4 regions of the Rhizobium sp. ZPR4 genome follow, and region 2 is predicted to be linked to each of the others. Evidence: predicted binding sites of a transcription regulator. Region 2 holds the regulator's gene; each other region holds the start of a gene.

Region 1 (3,393 bases), 1.2 Mb from region 2:
GAGGCAGAGAGCCGTCAGCGAAGGCTTGCGCAATGCGACCTGATAGAGATCCAGCGCTTGACGGATCATGGCCGGCTCCGGCATGCGGATGGCCGTCACGATCCGGGTCGGATCGAAATTCCATGTCGGGTCCGGCTTCGCGGCGATATCGGAGAGCGGGATGCGGCGGCCCGTATCGGCGATCCGCTTCTGCACCGGGGCGGAGCGCAAATAGTCGACGAGCTGATTGAAGAAAGTCTCGACCTCCTGCCCTCGCCCATGATCGACAAAGCCGATCGGCGAATCGGCAACGACGACGCCATCGGCCGGGTAGATGGCATAAAGCGGCTCCTTGCCCATGCCGGTAAGCTTGTCGTTGGTTTCCTTCAGGATCGCTTCGTAATTCCACATGGCGTCGTAAAGTACGCCCTTGCCGGCAGACTCCGTATAGAGATCCGCAAGCCAGCCCGACGAGCCCGAGGAACGCTCGACACCGCCAAGCAACGCGCGAACTGCGCTCTGGACATCGGGCTTGTCGAGATCGCCCGGCTCGATAACGGGCTTGTTGCCGAGCGCACTCGACAGCATGGCAAGATAAGCGCTGGCGCCGGAGTTGGATTGCGTGGCCGAGGTCATGAGGAACTTCAGCGAGCCGCTCTTCACCGCCGCCAATATGTCTTTCATATAGACCGGCTTGCCGACCCAGCCGAGCGCCTCGGCCTTGGATTTGCGCACACCGAGAACGACAGGCATCTGCGCGACCGATGTCAGCGACTTCACCCGGCGCTTGGTATCGAACATGTCGACCCAGACACCCGACGCCGGCCAGACGGCATCCTGCTCGACACCCTGCTCGCTCTGGAGTGCCAGGCCGATATCCAGCGTGCCCTCGTATGAGAAGCTGCAGGTCGTCTTCTTCTCCTTGCAGAACTCTTCGACGATCAGTTGCAGCACGGTGTTTTCCGAGCCGGAAATGATCGAGAACTTCGAGACCTGCCCGCCGACATTGCAGCCGCTCAACAGGAGCGCGGCCGCCAGGGTCAGCGCGGTAGCAAAAGTGCGGATTGCCATGGATTCACCGCGCCTCGATCATCGCCTTTTTGAGCTCAATGGTCATTTTCTGCATCCGCTGTTCGGCCTCGGCCCGCTTGGCGCGGCCGTCCTCCTGCACCTTCAGGACGCCACCGATCGTGTCGATCAGGTCGCGATTGGCGGCGGCGAGCGTGTCGATATCCACGATACCGCGCTGCGATTGCTGTTCTATGGCGATCGCCTGATCCTTCATCATTTTCGATGCCTGGCGGATCATGTCATTGGTGGCGTCGGTGACGGTCTTCTGCAGTTCGAGGGCCGACTTCTGCTGGGTGAGGCCGAGCAGAATCACCATCTTCTGCTTCCAGGCCGGCACAGTCAGCGCCGACGTCGCCTGCAGATTTTCGATCAGCGTTTCATCGCCCGACTGGACGATGCGGATCTGCGGCAATTGCTGGATACCAAGCTGGCGGGCCTGTTGCAGGTAGAAAACCCGCTTTTCCAGCCGGTCGAGTGCCTGAAGGCTGTCCTGATAGACCTGCGCCTCCAGCATGCCGCCACCGGGATTGGCCGAAGCCGCATCAGCGGCACTTTTCAGCCGGGGAAGTTCGTTCGCGCGAAAACGCTCGGCGAAATCCTTGCCAGCTTGGACATAGGCATCGAGCTGTACGATCGATTGCTTGGTCTCTTCATGCAGGTCGTCCAGAAGGGCGATGTCCCGGCGCAAAACATCCTTGTGACGGTCAAGCTCTAGCCCGATGCGGTCGATCTGGCCGGCCACGTCCTCGAACTGCTCCTTGAAACGCTCCAGCTTGGCCCGGAACGAGGAAAACATCCGCGACAGGAAACCTTCGTCCTTCAGCGAGGCCGGATCGAGCTTCTTCGATTTGACGATGATATCGGTCAACAGCTTGCCGACTTCGCCGAGATCGCGGTTGCGCACCTCGCGCAGGATACGGTCAGAATAGTCGGAAACGGCCTGCTGGGCACGGTCGCCATAAACGGAAATGCCGGCGCGGTCGGTCAGATCGATGCTGTCACCGATGCGGGCGATCTCAGCCGGATCGGCGACGGCGACCGGCAGAGTGTTGTTGGAACCGGTGGAGATATCGGTATTGCTCATAGGTCGTGCTTTCTCGTCCATAGACGCGGAGCCGACCGCAAAAATTGCCAATCGCCCCCAAGACGATGCCCCCGCGCGCCCCACTACAATTCCTGATCGGCGCAGAGAGAAGCTACACTTACCTCTGCGTGCCGATCATTTCACACAATAGTGAAACTTGGATCACAGTTTTATGACAAGGATTTCGCATCGAGGGAGCGCTACGAGAAAGCTATTGGCACGCCTTGTTGTCGAGAACCTCGAGCTTGGTGAGCTTGCCGGTCAGCACGAAGTCGCCATAGTCCATGGTGAGGTCGCGCGTAATTCCGTTCTCATAGAGCTTGAAAGACATGCGATAGACCGGCATGGCGTCGCCCGTGGACTTTTCATTGAAATAAGCCACGGTCACCGGCCAGAAAGGCGTCTTGGAGAAGGCGCCAGCCTTGTCGGCATCGGGATCATCCGTTGCTGGCGTCTGTTCCTTGCCGACGACAGTGGTCGCGATCAGCGGCTTGTCGCCGTCATCGGAACCGTCAAAGACCTGTGCCTCGAAGAAGTTCTTGCCGAGCTTCGCATTGTGGATGATGTCGAGCATATGCTCCGTCGGGAAGCGGCTCTCGATGATCTGGACCTGTTTGTTGTGCGGCTGCGTGAGATCGACCTTGATACCCTTCTGGTCGTCGCTTGCGGCGCCGCGCACATCCTTGTCGAGCTGATTGTCGGTAAAGGACTTGGTCTCGAAACGGAACAGGCGCTTGCCGAGATCCTCGAAGGTCGTCGTCTGCTGGTCGCTGACGCGGGTGGAATCGCCAGTGTCGATCTTCGTTACGAAGCGGAAATTGGTGGTGAATCCGGTACAATCGGAGCCTTCGAACTCATAGACCATGCGGCCGACCATGCCGGAAATTCCGGACCGATCGGAAGCATCCTTCAGTTCGAGATCATAGACGGCGCGATGCGCGATCAGTCCGCTCGGGCCGGCCGCATAGGCTGCCGAAGTACCCAGTGACAGAATGCTCAGGCCCGAAACGATGGAAGCAGCAAGACTCGAGCGGAACATTCATTATCTCCTGTTGGACTCGCACGCGATGTTATAAGAACGCTTTCGGCTGAAACGAGGCTGCCGATCCTAAGTGACGGAATTTAGTCTTGATGCCGGATTTTTGAAGTTTTTACAACAAAACGGGAGATGAAAATGTCCGACGCTATCGAGGGCCGCCTGAAGGAACTCGGCATCGCTCTGCCGCAAGCTGCAGCACCAGCTGCCAACTACGTTCCCT
Region 2 (3,393 bases):
AGCAGCAGCGCCTCTGCATCGCGCGCGCTGTCGCGGTTAGCCCGGAAGTTATCCTGATGGACGAGCCGTGCTCGGCGCTCGATCCGATTGCAACAGCCAAGGTCGAAGACCTTATCCACGAGCTGCGGGAAAATTTCACCATCGTCATCGTGACGCATTCCATGCAGCAGGCAGCCCGCGTCTCGCAGCGCACCGCAATGTTCCACCTCGGCCATCTGGTCGAGGAGAACGACACCGATAAGATGTTCACCAATCCCGACGATTTCCGCACGCAGGATTACATCATGGGCCGTTTTGGTTGATGATGTCAGGCGCGCGGCTCATTTCACACAGTTCACCTTGAGGATAGAAAAATGGTCTCCACTCACATTCTCTCTGCTTACGACGAAGACCTGAAGTTCCTGACGCGCCGCATTGCGGAAATGGGCGGCCTGGCCGAGCAGATGGTTAGCGACAGCGTACGTGCGTTGGTCAACAGCGATGCCGGCCTCGCACAGAAGGTTATTTCCGACGACGTCGTTCTCGACCATGCCGAGCGCGAAGTCGGCGACAAGGCGATCGTCACGATCGCTCGCCGTCAGCCGATGGCAGCCGACCTGCGCGAAATCATGGGTTCGATCCGCATCGCCTCCGATCTGGAGCGTGTCGGCGATCTCGGCAAGAACACCGCCAAGCGCGTCATCGCCGTTCAGGGCACCGGTGTCCCCCGCCGTCTCGCCCGCGGCATCGAGCATCTCTCCGAACTGGCGCTGAGCCAGCTCAAGGAAGTTCTGGACGTCTACGCGACCCGGTCGCCCGACAAGGCCGTGTCGATCCGCGAACGCGACGAGGAAATCGACGCCATGTACACCTCGCTCTTCCGCGAGATGCTGACCTACATGATGGAAGATCCGCGCAACATCACCACCTGCACGCATCTTCTCTTCTGCGCCAAGAACATCGAGCGCATCGGCGACCATGCCACCAATATCGCCGAGACGATCTATTACATGGCGACCGGCGCCCAGCCCGAAGGCGAGCGCCCGAAGGACGATACCGCCAATACCGTCGGCGCGGTGACGGAATAATCTGGAAGCGAAAAAGGAGACCAAAGGCGCATGGTTCCGAGAGTTGCTGTTGTAGAAGACGAGGAAGCGCTCAGCGTTCTGCTGCGCTATAATCTTGAGGCCGAAGGCTTCGAGGTCGACACGATCCTCAGAGGCGATGAGGCCGAGCTGCGTCTCCAGGAGCGCATCCCCGATCTCCTGATCCTCGACTGGATGCTCCCCGGCGTGTCCGGTATTGAGCTCTGCCGCCGGCTGCGTATGCGGCCGGAGACGGAGCGCCTGCCAATCATCATGCTGACGGCCCGCGGCGAGGAAAGCGAGCGCGTGCGCGGGCTTTCGACCGGCGCGGATGATTATGTCGTCAAGCCGTTCTCGACGCCGGAGCTGATGGCCCGCGTCAAGGCGATGTTGCGGCGTGCCCGCCCGGAGGTTCTCTCCACGGTGCTGCGCTGCGGCGATATCGAGCTGGACCGCGAAACCCATCGCGTCCACCGCAAGAGCCGCGAAGTGCGGTTGGGGCCGACGGAATTCCGCCTGCTGGAATTCCTGATGTCCTCGCCGGGCCGCGTCTTTTCGCGGTCGCAGCTGCTCGACGGCGTATGGGGTCACGATATCTACGTCGACGAACGCACCGTCGATGTCCATGTCGGCCGCCTGCGCAAGGCGCTTAATTTCTCCAATATGCAGGATGTCATCCGCACCGTTCGCGGCGCGGGCTATTCCATGGAAGCCTGAGCGCAAGCCGCTCAGGCATCAACATTACTGCGTCACGCGTCTTTCAAGACGCGTTAAGGTCGCTGTAACCTCTTAAATTATGCAGTCGCGGCGGAAATAGAAAAACGGGCCTCGAGGGGCCCGTTTCTCTTTGGTTTTGCTTATGGCTTTCAGCCGTTGTTGCGCCGGCGATCATGCACGGGCTGGTAGGCCATGCGCTGATGATAGGTGCAGTAGGGCGACGAATCCGGGCTGTCATTGCCGCAAAAGTGAAAATCATCCTTCAGCGGGTCGCCGACCGGCCACTTGCAGGTGCGTTCCGTCAGCTCCGTCAGGCCGAGGCGGCGGGAGATCGGAACGACGACGTTCGATGCCGGGCGATATTGGATTTCGTTGACGGAATCGACCTCGATCTCTTCCTTCAGCATGGTTGCGCCCTGCTGGCGGGTGACCACCGCGCGGGTTGCAACGCGCGATCCGTAGGTCGCGGCGCGAGGCGCTGCGGCGCTACGCTTCGGCGTGCGCGCTGCGGTTGCCGTGCCGCCAGCCTTCGCTCGGCCGGGAAGGTTCAGGCGGTGCACCTTGCCGATGACGGCATTACGGCTCACGCCACCGAGCTGCGCAGCGATCTGGCTGGCGCTCAACCCTTCGGACCATAGCTTTTTCAGCTTCTCGACGCGTTCGTCTGTCCAATTCATGCCCTGTCTCCGCTGTCGCGTTTCCGATGGCAGAATCCCTCACCATTGCCTCGCATGGTAACAAGGCGCGAAACGCTCTAAAATTGTGGTGACTAGTTCCGCCGCATGCAGTCTAGCAATTGGTTTTTAACCTAGTGTGAGGCTGACTCCGTGACAAGAGTCGCGGGAATCTTGAGGAATCGATTTCGAGGTTTTCCCCAACTTGCTGTCCAGGCGTGGCATTTCTGCAATAGGCGCCGCCGAACCCAGCTCTTTTGCCCGCAAGCGCTATCTCGCACCTGCTAAAACGCCAGTTTTGTTGACATCGCGGTGCAAAACATCAATAGTGCCCAGGCCGCCGCAAGGCGGCATTTTTGATTTTTTCGGACCCGTTTCATCAAACGGAAGCGATCGGTCCTTAAAGTTGTGATCGAGGAGAAATGGCCATGGCCGAGACCACGCCGCTTTATGACACCTATATGCGCGCTCCGCTACGGTTCGAGCGAGGCGAGGGCGTCTGGCTGGTCACCGAAAATGGCGAACGCTACCTCGATTTCGCAGCCGGCGTCGCGGTCAACTCGCTCGGTCACGCCCATCCTCATCTCGTCGCCGAATTGAAGGCACAGGCCGACAAGGTCTGGCACCTGTCCAACCTCTATGAGGTGCCCGGTCAGGAAAAGCTGTCGAAGCGGCTGACGGAAGCGACCTTTGCCGACAAGGTGTTTTTCACCAATTCGGGCGCCGAGGCGCTGGAATGCGCCATCAAGACGGCGCGGCGCTATCAATTCGCCAAGGGGCATCCTGAAAAGTTCCACATCATCACCTTCGAGGGCGCCTTCCACGGTCGCACCATCGCGACGATCGCCGCGGGCGGTCAGGAGAAGTATATCGAAGGCTTCGGCCCGAAGGCTCCGGGCTTCGACCAGGTGCAGTTCGGCGATCTCGATGCCGTGCGT
Region 3 (3,393 bases), on a different replicon from region 2:
AGAACTGACGCTTGCCACGCAAGAAAATGGAGGTTTTGCGGAGGGATCGTGAAATCGGCCGGAGCTAAGCACAGCTCGCTCCGGCCCGATTATTATTAAAGTCAGGCCGACAGGCACCCTCTCGGCTCAAGCAGGATCTTCACGATGCAGGTCATGAATGGCGACAGCATCATCACTGAAGGGTGGCAGCAGCCATTCAGTGTGGCGCAGCGTGCGCTTGGTATCTTCCAGTCCCATGTCCCAATGCTCGCGCATCGAGGTGCCGGAGAACTCATAGTCCTTGGCATGGCCTTCGTAATTCTTGTGCTGATAGATCAGATGCACGATGTTGACGACGCCGGCATCGGAATAATCGGCGATCAGCTCTTCCTCTTCCGGGGTCAGCTGATCCTTCGGAACGCGCTTCAGCGCACTCAGGAGCTTCATCTTCAGCCCGTGGATGCGCTTGAAATTGTCGGTGTTCTGCCGCGTACGGCTCGAATACATGATGTCCTTGTGGCGCGACAGCACATCGGGCATGCTGCGCGGCAGGACGCCGCGGGCGCTGAACAAGTCCACCTGGAACACCAGCGAGCTGCGATCCTCCTCCTGATCGAGCAGGTATTGAAGCGGCGTATTGGAGACGATGCCGCCGTCCCAATAATATTCGCCTTCGATGCGGATGGACGGCAGGGCGGGCGGCAGGGCACCGCTCGCCATGATGTGCTCGGGGCCGATGCGGATATTGTCGGTGTCGAAATAGACGAAGTTGCCGGTGCGCACATTCACGGCACCGACGCTGAAACGCTTCTTGCCGTCGTTGAGCACGTCGAAGTCGATCAGCATCTCCAGCGTCTTCTTCAACTCCGAGGAATCGTAGAAGCTGGTCGCGCCTTCCGCACCCGGCAGCTCCAGCCAGGGATTGGGGAAACGTGGCTTGAAGAAGCCGGGCTGGCCCATCGTCATCGTCATCCACGAGCTGGTGCGATTGCGGATATCGCGGAAGAAATCGCCTTCCGGCGTATAGGCCCAGATCTTGCGGCCGGAGATGATCTGCCAGAACTGCTCCAGACGCTGCAGACGCCGGCCCGGCTCGTTACCGGCGATGATCGCGGCATTGACCGCGCCGATCGAGACCCCCGAAAGCCAGGTCGGCTCGCATCCCGCTTCGGCAAGCGCCTGGTAGACGCCAGCCTGATAAGCACCTAGCGCGCCGCCACCCTGGAATACCAGAGCGACGCGATCATATTGCATGGCAATTTCCGGAATAGTCGGGGCTGCGGCCTTAGTATTTCGTTCAAGCACGATCCGTCTCCAGCATGAAATAGCAATGAGGTTTGGTTATCTGCGCTCTGCGAGATAGTCGTGAACGACTTCGCCGAGACCGAGCGTCAGATCGGCGGTGAAATGAACCGCGGAAACCACTTCCAGCACGGGCAGCCGTGCGACGTCGGCCATGACATGCGGCCGAAGATCGAGAGCAGCCGGCGAAGTCCAGGCTTCCTTGATGGTGATATCGGTCAGGTAATAGCGCACCAGCTCGCAGATGCGCGGGGTGGCGTCGACATGCGGCACGATCTTGATCAGGAAATTAGGCTCCGAGAGAGCGGACAGAAGCGGTCCCTGGTCGACCGGCTTGTGCTTGTAGCCCATCGTTCCGGTGGCGCAGAGAACACTGCCGTAATGCAGCGTGCCGACGATGACTTCGCCCTCGTTGACAATCTTCGGGCTGGCAAGCTTCTTCGGAAAACCCCAGATCTCACGGCCGCCGGTGATCGGCGCATCGTCGTCGAGATACATGGAGTGAACATAGCCGCCCTTCTGCCCGCGATATGTGACCGGGATGACCTGCCCGGTCTCTGTATAATCGCCAAAGCCGGTGGAATCGGGCATGCGGATGAATTCGTATTTCACCAGCGGCTCGTCGATTTCGAGCGGCGCGGGTACGACGGCCTCAAGAGCCTCACGCGAGGTGCGGTAGGTGATAATGATGTATTCACGATCGAAGAACCGATAGGGTCCCGGAGGGTAGGAAGGGTTGGTCAGCGGCATCGCATAGGCATGCTTGAGAATGTCTTCGACCTTCATCGTATATTCCGTCGTTGGAGGAAATCGCCGGGCACCGGAGCGAAAACTTGCACGGTTGCATGACAGAGAAGTGTCAGGTGTCGATGGCTCGCGGCACGGAGCAAAATTGCACTGTTATCAAAGCGACATACGAGGCTGGCAGTGTGCGCTCATCTTGGCATTTTCCATTTACCCAACCATGTCATAGACATTGCAGGAGTTGCATCATGGGTTCGTTGACTTCGAAGAATGCGCTGGTCACCGGTTCGACGAGCGGTATCGGGCTTGCGATTGCCCGCGCCTTTGCCGCCGAAGGCGCGAATGTGACGATCAACGGCCTCGGCGATGCCGATGCAATCGAGAAGGAACGCGCTGGCATCGAAGCCGATTTCGGCGTGAAGTGCCGCTACTCCGGTGCCAACATGATGAATGGCGAGGAAGTGACATCAATGGTGCGCGAAGCCGAGGAAGCCTTCGGCAGTCTCGATATTCTTGTCAACAATGCCGGCATCCAGTTCGTCGCCCCGATCGAGGAGTTTCCCGACGACAAATGGGAAGCGATCATCCGCATCAACCTGCTTGCCGCCTTCTACGCGATCAAGGCCGCCATTCCGGGCATGAAGGCGCGCAAGTGGGGCCGCATCATCAACACGTCCTCGGCGCATGCGCTCGTCGCCTCGCCCTTCAAGTCGGCCTATGTTTCGGCCAAGCACGGCATTACCGGCCTCACCAAGACGATCGCTCTCGAAGCTGCTCAGAACGGCGTGACGGTCAACTCCATCGCTCCCGGCTATGTCTGGACGCCGCTCGTCGAAAAGCAGATCCCCGAGACCATGAAGGCACGTAACATGACGGAAGAGCAGGTCAAGCATGACGTGCTTTTGGCCGCGCAGCCGACGAAGGAATTCGTGACCGTCGACGAAGTGGCCGCGATTGCCGTCTTCCTCTGCGGCGACGCCGCCAAGCAGATTACCGGCACGACGCTTTCCGTCGACGGCGGCTGGACCGCCGAGTAATGCCGAAACACAGCCGGCACATGCCTGAGCAGCGCGCCGGCTCTCGCGGCCCCAAGGGCTGCAGCATCAACATGAAAACAGAGCAGGAGGCGCGCAATGACCGAAGAAAACCAGGACCCGCTCAGCCGCATCAAGGATGAAATCGTCGACAGCTTCGACGAAGAGCTGGAGATGCAGCTCGAAGAGGACCGTCTCGACGAGCTGGTTGCCGAAGGCCTGATCAGCGAAGGCGAGGCGACACTTGATCGCCGCGTTTATTTCCGCGAACTCTTCCGCCTTCAGCATGAGCTGGTGCGCCTGCAGGACTGGGTGCAATACAAGAAACTCAAGG
Region 4 (3,393 bases), 1.2 Mb from region 2:
AGAAGATGCCCTTGCCATTCTCCACCTTGTCGCCGGCGGCGATGATGGAGGCGTATTTTGCCGGGTCGCTCTTTTGAAGTTCCGCCATGAGATCCTTGCCGCCGCAGCTGTCGGACACGGCACCTTCGGCATGCGCCGGCTGCAGCGTCAGCATGGTTGCGATCAACAGGATGGCGAGCATCAGCGGAAAGGCCGTGGCAAGCCAGAGCAGCATATCGCCAAGCGTCGGCTTCATCGACCGCATCGTCTTGGACCCGAGGGCAGAAATCATCAGAATCTTCCGTTCGCAGAGAGCATGACCGCTAACGCCCGAAAGCGGCTTTCGGGAGGCATGCCGGGACATGGTTCTGCTTTAAGCGAGCGAGACGGAAATTCCCTTAACGCGAGAGGTTAATCTTTCCTTATGCGCGCGGGTGAGCGCGGTCGTAGACCTCGAGCAGGCGCGAGGAATCGACGCCGGTATAGACCTGCGTCGTCGAGAGGCTGGCATGGCCGAGCAGTTCCTGGATGGTGCGCAGATCGCCGCCGCCGGCCAGGAGATGAGTGGCGAAGGAATGACGGAGCGCGTGTGGCGTTGCCGTATCCGGCAGCCCGAAGGCGCCGCGCAGCTTCTGCATGCCGTGCTGGATGATGCCCGGCTGCAGCTTGCCGCCGCGCGCGCCGCGAAAGAGGGCGTCATCGGCTTCGAGATGGTAGGGGCAGAGCTTGCGATATTGATCGACCGCTTCGATGACGATCGGCAACAGCGGTACCAGCCGCGTCTTGTTGCCTTTGCCGGTGATGCGCAGCGAGGTTGCGCCTGCAAAAAAATCCTGCGGTTTCAGATCCAGTGCTTCGGAAATGCGCAGGCCGCAGCCGTAGAGCAGGGTCAGCACGGCTGCATCGCGCGCGGCGATCCATGGTTCTTCGTGCAGCTGCGCCTCATCACTGACAACCGTGATCGCCTGCTTGTCGGAGAGCGGCTTCGGCAGCGATTTCGGCTGTTTCGGCGAGCGTACGGCTGCCGCGCCGGCGGCATTCACGAGGCCCTTCTTTTCGAGATAGCGCAACAGGGATCGGAGGCCGGCCAGATTGCGCCCGAGCGAACGTGCGCCCGCGCCATCCTTACGACGGGCGGCAAGAAAAGCGCGAAAGTCGGCAGGGCGAAGCGCCCGAATATCCTCGATCGTCGCCGGGCCGCCGAGATGGCCCGTAAGGAAGGTCAGGAATTGCCGTGTATCGCGTTCATAGGCATTCAGCGTGTGGACGGCGAGCCGCCGCTCCCGGCCAAGCGTATCGAGCCAGCGGCTGCGTTCCGCCATCAACCCTGAGTCGGCGATGATCAACAATTCGTTCAGTGGAAAACCCCTTGAAATTCGGATTCCTTCTGCCACTTTGAAGGAAGGAAGGTTATGGAATCGCTAACTTTCCTGCCGCTTTCGGCGCGCTTCCCCCGTGCTGCGAGCGCTGTCGCACTCTAAATAAGACAGCATATGGGCCGATCCAGGATCTCCGATCGTTCGGCCGCCATATGCGAGGCGCTTGTCATGCTTCGATCATATTCGATTGCGATAGAATATATCTCAACCATTCAGGACACTTCATGGCACGCCGCGGTTCGATAACTGCACTGGGACAGATTGCAGAAGCAATCGCTTTGGTATCCCAGGGACAACCGGGACATATCGTCGATACGTTGATCGCCGAACGCGGCCAGAAGATCGTCCGGAATCCGCTCTGGCCGCTGATGCGTCCGTTTCTTTACACGCTGCTGCGCTACAACAAGGCGATCGAGTTTGCCGATGATGTCGCCAAGCTTTCGGGCTTCCAGTGCTTCGAATATATGAGCGACCTGCTTAGGCTCGATATCGGTGTCACCCATGCCGATCGTATTCCCACATCCGGCGGTTTCATTCTTGTCAGCAATCATCCGACTGGCATTGCCGATGGCGTCGCCGTCTTCGATCTCCTGAAGTCGCGCCGGCCAGACATGATGATCTTTGCCAACCGCGATGCGGTGCGCGTCAATCCGCGCTTTGCGGAGATGATCATTCCGGTGGAATGGCGCGAGGAATACAAGAGCAAGCCGAAGACGCGCGAGACGCTGCAGCTGACCAACCGGGCCGTGGCGGAGGGCAAGGTCACGGTGCTCTTTCCGTCGGGCCGCATCGCCTATTGGGCGAACGGCAAGCTGAACGAGCGGCCGTGGAAAACATCGGCCGTGGGTCTCGCACGCAAATACAATCTGCCGATCCTGCCGGTGCATCTGACGGCGCGCAATTCCGGCCTGTTCTATTGGTTCGCCAAGTGGTCGACCGAGCTGCGCGACATGACCGTCTTCCACGAGCTGCTGAACAAGCGGGGCGACCGGTTCGATTTCCTCGTCGGCAACCTCATCCCCGTCGAGCATCTGGACGGCGACGTGAATGAGGTGACGAAGGCGCTGGAGAAGCACACGGTGTTCGACCTTGCGGCCGATGGGAATGCAACTTTCGCGCCGCTCGTCCCTCCGACCCAGGATGAGCCCTTGGTTTCGCATTCTCTTTGATATGGGAATCGGCTAAACCGCGTGGCATGCAGCTACGTTCCATGTTTGCCCGGAATTATCGCTCTCTGCGCTCGATCCGCATGGATCTTGCCGACGTCAATCTGTTCATCGGCGAGAATGGTGTCGGCAAGTCCAACCTCTACCGCTCGTTGCAGCTCGTGCAGGCCGCGGTTCGCGGCCGGCTGGCGCATGAAATCTCCAGCGAAGGCGGCATGTTCTCGGCCATGTGGTCGGGCAAGCGGCGTTCGCACGAATCGGCGCGTATCCGCTTCGATGTCGAGCTGCTCGATATGGAGCGGGCGGCGACCTTCCGCTACTGGATCGAAGCGGGCATGCGGCCGCCCTGCGCCTCCGCCGGCTTTCCGCTGGAGCCGCAAGTTAAGGCCGAAGAGCTTTCGGTCGAGACCGGACGCCGACCTGTGACGATGATGAAACGCGATGGTCCGGGCATTTCCGTACGCGGCGAGAGCGGCCGCATGCAAGCCTATCCCGAGAATGCCCTGACGTCGGAAACGGCAATCGCGCTGCTGGGCGATGCCGGCTATTTTCCAGAGGTTGGCGCCTTTCGGCGCGCTGTCGATGCCTGGCGGTTCTATCATGGTTTCCGCACCGATCGCGGCTCGCCGCTGCGCGGACCTTGTCTTGCCGTCACCGCACCGATGCTGGATGAGGATGGCGCCAATATCGCTGCCGTTTTCGCGACCCTCGTCCACACGCGCGAGGACACCGTCGAGCTGGACCGGGTTCTGGCCGCAGCGCTCGGCGGGGCGCGGCTCGTCGTGCCCGAACCGCAGGAAACGGCGGATTTCGGGCTGATGCTGCCGGAATTTCCCAACCGCGTTTTCCAGCCGCGCGAATTATCGGAC

What was found. Region 2 encodes PhoB, which activates phosphate uptake and scavenging genes when phosphate is short. Its sites were predicted from a motif close to TGTCATNNANCTGTCAT; they were not measured.
Region 1: a site for PhoB is predicted at 2,296-2,312, ahead of ABOK31_RS06460 (toxic anion resistance protein). Genes of this name have one in related genera too.
Region 3: a site for PhoB is predicted at 2,180-2,196, ahead of ABOK31_RS22335 (acetoacetate decarboxylase). Genes of this name have one in related genera too.
Region 4: a site for PhoB is predicted at 1,523-1,539, ahead of ABOK31_RS14505 (1-acyl-sn-glycerol-3-phosphate acyltransferase). Genes of this name have one in related genera too.

Annotation. Positions count from the first base shown of each region.
Region 1 covers NZ_CP157967.1:1,303,858-1,307,250, reverse strand. Annotated here, with positions in the region: gene ABOK31_RS06465 (VWA domain-containing protein) at 1-1,050, opposite strand, end outside; gene ABOK31_RS06460 (toxic anion resistance protein) at 1,055-2,134, opposite strand; gene ABOK31_RS06455 (cell envelope integrity EipB family protein) at 2,346-3,173, opposite strand; gene ABOK31_RS06450 (RidA family protein) at 3,309-3,393, shown strand, end outside.
Region 2 covers NZ_CP157967.1:138,023-141,415, forward strand. Annotated here, with positions in the region: gene pstB (phosphate ABC transporter ATP-binding protein PstB) at 1-302, shown strand, start outside; gene phoU (phosphate signaling complex protein PhoU) at 354-1,067, shown strand; gene phoB (phosphate regulon transcriptional regulator PhoB) at 1,098-1,781, shown strand; gene ABOK31_RS00710 (GcrA family cell cycle regulator) at 1,931-2,458, opposite strand; gene ABOK31_RS00715 (aspartate aminotransferase family protein) at 2,884-3,393, shown strand, end outside.
Region 3 covers NZ_CP157968.1:601,165-604,557, reverse strand. Annotated here, with positions in the region: gene ABOK31_RS22345 (ABATE domain-containing protein) at 1-8, shown strand, start outside; gene ABOK31_RS22340 (patatin-like phospholipase family protein) at 127-1,284, opposite strand; gene ABOK31_RS22335 (acetoacetate decarboxylase) at 1,321-2,067, opposite strand; gene ABOK31_RS22330 (3-hydroxybutyrate dehydrogenase) at 2,274-3,062, shown strand; gene ppk2 (polyphosphate kinase 2) at 3,159-3,393, shown strand, end outside.
Region 4 covers NZ_CP157967.1:2,963,813-2,967,205, reverse strand. Annotated here, with positions in the region: gene ABOK31_RS14515 (TraB/GumN family protein) at 1-271, opposite strand, end outside; gene ABOK31_RS14510 (tyrosine recombinase XerC) at 402-1,337, opposite strand; gene ABOK31_RS14505 (1-acyl-sn-glycerol-3-phosphate acyltransferase) at 1,583-2,527, shown strand; gene ABOK31_RS14500 (AAA family ATPase) at 2,554-3,393, shown strand, end outside.